2 linked regions of the Streptomyces venezuelae genome follow. The protein of the gene in region 1 interacts with the protein of each later gene in a pairwise test. Links are inferred from orthologs where the notes say so. Each region holds a gene or a part of one and is shown on either strand. Other genes may lie near its edges.

Region 1 (2,934 bases):
GGCACCCACGTCATCTCGGCCTTCACCTTGGGCAGCCCTTTGAGCAGGGCCCGGTCGGCGGTGACGGTGGTCTTCTGCAGCAGTGCCGGTACATGCCAGGCCCCGCAGACCACGGCGACCCGGTCCGGTCCGAACTCCTTCCGCGCGGCCCGCACCTGGATCCGCATGTACGCCTCGCGCACCAGGTCGCGGCTGTGCCCCCCGTCTCCGTAGGCCTCGCGCAGCGCTCCCATCGCCTCGCCCAGCGCTTCGAACGGCGCGAACGCGTCGCCGGCCGTCCCCCGGTGCTCGACGACGTCCTCCCACCAGCGTTCGGGATCGTCGTAACCGGCGGTCTCGGCGAGCACGCCGAGCGGATCGACCCGGACTCCCCCTTGCTCACCACCGCCACGACCGTCACCGCCGTCCTCACCGTCCTTCTGTCCCTCGCCTCCGTCCTCCGTGCGGAGGGCGAGGGAGTGCGCTGCCGGGAGGTCGATGAACCGCACCGGCACCCCGTTCCGGAGGGCCCACCGGATGGCGACCCACTCCGGGGAGAACCCGGCGAGCGGCCAGAACGCCGAGCGGCCCGGCTCGTCCACGACGTGCGCGAGCAGCGCGACCGGTGGCCGCATCCCCTCGTCGGCGGCCAGCCCCACGAGGGCATCGGCCTCCGGCGGGCCCTCCACGAGGACGACGTCCGGCCGCCCCGCGTCGAGCGCGGCCCGCACGGCACGGGCCGAGCCGGGCCCGTGGTGCCGCACACCGAGGAGCAACGGCCCCCGCACCCGCGCCCCCGCCGTGCCCATCACCCCCGCCGCAGCCATCGCCCCGGCCGCGTCCAGCGCCCCCGTCGCGGTCTGCGCCCGTGCCGCCTCCGCCGCGCTCCCCGTTCCCATCGCCCTCCCGACCTCCGCTGCCCTCTCCGCCCCCGCCGCCCCTGTCATGCGCTCACCTCGCGGCACGCGCGGTAGAAGTCCTTCCAGCCGTCGCGCTCGCGCACGACCGTCTCCAAGTACTCCTGCCAGATCACGCGGTCCGCCGCCGGGTCCCGGACGACGGCGCCGAGGATGCCCGCCGCCACGTCTCCGGAGCGCAGCACACCGTCACCGAAGTGGGCTGCCAGAGCCAGGCCGTTGGTGACGACGGAGATCGCCTCGGCCGTGGACAGGGTGCCGCTGGGCGACTTCAGCTTCGTACGCCCGTCCGCCGTGACGCCGTCGCGCAGTTCACGGAAGACGGTGACGACTCGGCGTATCTCGTCGATGCCCTCGGGGCCCGCGGGCAGGTCGAGCGAGCGGCCGATCTGGTCGACGCGCCGCGAGACGATGTCGACCTCGGCCTCGGCGCTCTCCGGCAGCGGCAGGACGACCGTGTTGAAGCGGCGGCGCAGGGCGCTCGACAGGTCGTTGACGCCGCGGTCGCGGTCGTTGGCCGTCGCGATGAGGTTGAAGCCGCGCACGGCCTGCACCTCCTGCCCCAGCTCCGGGATGGGCAGCGTCTTCTCCGACAGGATCGTGATCAGCGTGTCCTGCACATCGGCGGGGATGCGGGTCAGCTCCTCGACGCGCGCCGTCATGCCCTCCGCCATCGCCCGCATGACGGGGCTCGGCACGAGCGCGTCGCGGCTGGGGCCGTGGGCGAGGAGCTGGGCGTAGTTCCAGCCGTACCGGATCGCTTCCTCCGGCGTGCCCGCCGTGCCCTGCACGAGCAGGGTCGAGTCGCCGCTGACCGCCGCCGCGAGGTGTTCGGACACCCAGGTCTTGGCGGTGCCCGGCACGCCGAGCAGCAGCAGGGCGCGGTCGGTGGCGAGGGTGGTGACGGCGACCTCGACGATGCGGCGCGGCCCCACGTACTTCGGCGTGATCACCGTGCCGTCGGGCAGGGTCCCGCCGAGCAGGTAGGTGGCGACGGCCCACGGCGAGAGCTTCCACCGCTGCGGCCGCGGCCGGTCGTCCTGGGCGGCCAGCGCGGCGAGTTCGGCGGCGAAGGCGTCCTCGGCATGCGGCCTGAGCGCTTCCGCACCGTCGGCGGAACCGGGCGCGGGCGCCGCCGGATTCGCGGTCGCGGACGTCGTCGAGTCGACGGAAACGGTCATGGAGCGATCCCCCTCCAGCTCGTCCGGACACATCTGGCCCGGAGATGTCTCCACCGTGCACCACGCCACTGACAATCGCCGTCCGCACGACTCTGACCTGGGCGAACGCCTGGACTCGAACCGATTGTCAGTGGCGGCACCTACCTTCGAGACATGACTCAGCAGGGGGTGCGCTGGACGGCGGATCAGGTGCTGGCACTGGCTCCTGATGCCCCGTCACGCAAGGCGGGCAGCAAACTCGGCGTCGCAGGGCCGTGGTCGGAAGCGGGCAGTACTGGCGAGGGGGCGGTGTGGGGACTGTACAAGGGCAGTGGCAGCAAGCCGTATCAGACGATTGTCGACATCGCGGACGTCGCGGGCCCGGCGTACAAGTGCAGTTGTCCGAGCCGTAAGTTCCCGTGCAAACACGCGCTGGGGCTGCTGCTGGTGTGGGCGGGATCGGACGGCACCGTGCCGGACGGCGGCGAGCCGCCGGCCTGGGCCGAGGAGTGGCTGGCCGCGCGCCGCAAAAGAGCGGACGGCAAACAGAGTCCGTCCGCCACGCCCTCCGCTCCGGCCGACCCGGAGGCCGCGCGCAGAAGAGCGGAGAAGCGCGCCGAACGCATCACCGCCGGGGCGACGGAGCTGGAGCAGCGCCTGTCCGACCTGCTCCGCGGCGGCACGGCGTCGGCGGAGCAGATGGGGTACGGCCTGTGGGAGGAGACGGCGGCCCGCATGGTCGACGCCCAGGCGCCGGGTCTGGCCGCCCGCGTGCGCGAGTTGGGGGCCGTACCGTCCTCCGGACCCGGCTGGCCCGTTCGCCTCCTGGAGGAGTGCGCGCTGCTTCACCTCCTCGACCAGGGCTGGCTCCACCGCGA
Region 2 (2,973 bases), 2.3 Mb from region 1 along the record:
TTGAGGGTGCAGTGCTCGTCGAGGAGCCTGCCGTAGATCGGCTCCCCCTCCAGCTCGCGGTACGTCTCGATGGGGTCGCCTTTTATGATCAGCGCCCGCGCGCATTCCTCGCACCAGTACTGGTACTCCGGGTTGACCGGTTCCATGTCGCGGACGATCGGCGTACCACTGCCGCACCAATCGCATTTCCGCCGGTGTGCACCCATCGATCAGCTCCAGCTGTGGCCGCAGGCGGTGCACACGTACGAGACGCCGCCGTTGTCACCGAGTACTTGGGCGACGTGGGACGAGCCGCAGGAAGGGCAGTCGAGGAGCGTGCGGAGCGCGGACCGTTGTCCTACCGCCGCCGCTTCGGAGGGGTGGTCGACCTCTCCGAAGATGCTCGCAGGCATCGCTCTCTCCCTCCCGTCGGGCTGCGTCCCCTTCCGGCCGTCCGATTCTGCCACGGTCTGCGCGGACCGGAGTGAAGAGGTCGTGGCGGAGTACACAGAAAAATCCCGCCCCCTGACGGGGACGGGATTTCCGGGACTGTGGAGCTAAGGAGAATTGAACTCCTGACCTCCTGCATGCCATGCAGGCGCTCTACCAACTGAGCTATAGCCCCTTGCGTTCTTCCCGCTCGGCGGGCGAACAAGAAGAACTTTAGCCTGCGACCAGCCGGAATGTGAAATCCGGGTCCGGGCGCCCGCCCGGGGGCTCAGTCGTCGTCGCCGAGCACCGGTTCCGGCAGCGTGCCGGCGTTGTGCTCGAGGAGGCGCCAGCCCCGCGCGCCGCGGCCGAGGACCGACCAGCAGCAGTTGGTGAGGCCTCCGAGTCCCTCCCAGTGGTGGGGCTCCAGGCCGAGGAGACGGCCGATCGTCGTACGGATCGTGCCGCCGTGGCTGACCACCACCAGCGTGCCGTCCTCGGGCAGCTTCTCGGCATGGCGCAAGACGACGGGAGCGGCCCGGTCGGCGACCTCGGTCTCCAGCTCGCCGCCGCCGCGGCGCACCGCCTCGCCGCGCTTCCACGCGGCGTACTGGTCGCCGAAGCGGGCGATGATCTCGTCGTGCGTCAGGCCCTGCCACTCACCCGCGTACGTCTCGCGGAGCGCCTCCTCGTGCGTGACGGGGAGACCGGTGATCGCGGAGAGCTCACCGGCCGTGGCGGCGGCGCGCTTGAGGTCGGAGGCGATGATGGCGTCCGGCTTCAGGGAGGCGAGCAGCCGGGCGGCGCGCTTGGCCTGGGCGACGCCCGTCTCGGTCAGCTCGATGTCCGTGGAGCCCTGGAAGCGGCGCTCCAGGTTCCACGCCGTCTGGCCGTGCCGCCACAGGATGATCCGCGGGCCGCGGTGGGTCAACGCAGCTCACCGTCCAGGTCGGCCTCCTCCGCGGCCTGCTGCTCGGCGTGCTCGGCGCCCTTGCCGCGGGTCGCCTTGGCGTCCTCGGGCAGGTCGATCTCGGGGCAGTCCTTCCAGAGGCGCTCCAGCGCGTAGAAGACACGCTCCTCGCTGTGCTGGACGTGCACCACGATGTCCACGTAGTCGAGGAGGATCCAGCGGGCGTCGCGGTCGCCCTCACGGCGGACCGGCTTGGCGCCGAGCTGCTTGTTCAGCTGCTCCTCGATCTCGTCGACGATCGACTTGACCTGGCGGTCGTTGGGTGCGGAGGCGAGCAGGAAGGCGTCCGTGATCGACAGCACGTCGCTGACGTCGTACGCGATGATGTCGTGCGCGAGCTTGTCGGCAGCCGCCTGGGCGGCGACGGTGATGAGCTCGGTGGAGCGGTCCGTGGCGGTCACTAGTGAGCTTTCCTTCGGCTGGTGGATACAACCCAAGGGTCTCACGGACCGCCGACAGCGCCCCAGACGATTACGTCACCGCCCCGGCGCGGGCCCGTCGGCATGGCCCGCGCCGACCGCTCTCACCTGGTCCTGTAGTCCTGTCCGAGCACCACGGACACGTCGGCGTTGGCTGCCGTCGTCCCCTTGCGGACCGCGCTCTCCGGCAGGCCGAGGGTCTTGGCGACCTCGGTGGCCTGCTCCTTCTTGTCGGCGTCGGCGTAGGTGACCTGCGAGGCGGGCCGGGCGGCCGGGCCCGCGCCGCCGTCGATGAAGGTGTAGCCGCCGTTGACCAGGGAGACCCGGGCGTCCTGGGTCGCGTCCTTCTTCCCGGTGGCGTTCCGCACGCCGACCCGCACGGCCGCGTCCTTCTCCGGACTCGTCACCGCGCCGCCGAGCACGTCCTTGACCACGGCCTCTCCGGCGCCGTCGGTCAGGGTGCCGCCCTGGCCCACCGGCAGCAGCGTCGTCTTGTAGTCGCCGCCCTTGGCGCGGTCGGCGAGCTTGGCGAGGAAGGCGCCGAGGTCCTTGTCCTCCAGCGACGGGTCGAGGATCTGGGCGAGCGACTGCACCGTGGTCGTGGCCGCCTGCGGGTCCGACGACAGCTTGCGCAGGACGCCCTGCATGACCGCTCCGAAGCGCTGGAGCTGGTCGGCCTCCTGCTCTCCGGACGCGCGGTACGTGGCGTACGCGACGGCCATCTTGCCGCTCAGGGTCTGCTGCTCGCCCTTCTTGACGAGGGGGGCCTCGCCCTTCTTGGCCTTGGGGTCGGGCACGTCGGTGTTCGTGTCGATGTCGATGTTGCCGACGAGCTCGACGAGGTTCTCCAGGTACGGGGTGTCGAGCCGCCACGTGCCCTCGACCTGTGTGCCCAGCACCGTGTCGATCGCGTCGCGGGTGCCGGTCGAGCCGTCGTCGTCGACGGACTTGCCGAGCGTCGTCGGCGTGCCGTCGTCGTCCGACACGGCGAGGGTGTTGGGCAGCAGGACGGTGGCGCCCCGCTCCGTGGTGGCGTTGTTCACCAGGAGCGCGGTCGAGGTGCCGCCGCCCTTGGTGTCGTGCAGGTGCAGAACGATCACGTCGCGCTTCTGCGGTCCTGACGCGGCGGCCGCACCGCCGTCGTCGCCGGACCGGCCGGGGAGCTTGCCCGCGAAC

The links. Proteins that work in one complex are often made in the same cells at the same time.
Region 2: the proteins of DEJ47_RS23120 (region 1) and rsfS interact in binary tests that used the Escherichia coli proteins (3 or more experiments, as listed by UniProt). The link is inferred for Streptomyces venezuelae from one-to-one orthologs.

Annotation. Positions count from the first base shown.
Region 1 is NZ_CP029193.1:4,963,697-4,966,630, reverse strand. What follows is about bases 1-2,863. They hold DEJ47_RS23120 (ATP-binding protein), read right to left. Parts: upstream 2,078-2,863; coding sequence 923-2,077; downstream 1-922. Other genes in these bases: DEJ47_RS23115 (SWIM zinc finger domain-containing protein), read left to right, coding at 2,231-2,863; DEJ47_RS23125 (DUF5682 family protein), read right to left, coding at 1-806. Also shown: more of DEJ47_RS23115, read left to right, coding at 2,864-2,934.
Region 2 is NZ_CP029193.1:2,618,566-2,621,538, forward strand. The notes cover bases 58-2,959. They hold rsfS (ribosome silencing factor), read right to left. Parts: upstream 1,780-2,959; coding sequence 1,336-1,779; downstream 58-1,335. Other genes in these bases: DEJ47_RS12070 (hypothetical protein), read right to left, coding at 58-206; DEJ47_RS12075 (hypothetical protein), read right to left, coding at 210-392; DEJ47_RS12085 (histidine phosphatase family protein), read right to left, coding at 698-1,339; DEJ47_RS12095 (LCP family protein), read right to left, coding at 1,902-2,959. Outside these bases: DEJ47_RS12065 (glycosyltransferase 87 family protein), read left to right, coding at 1-4; more of DEJ47_RS12070, read right to left, coding at 1-57; more of DEJ47_RS12095, read right to left, coding at 2,960-2,973. UniProt on the Escherichia coli protein: Functions as a ribosomal silencing factor. Interacts with ribosomal protein uL14 (rplN), blocking formation of intersubunit bridge B8.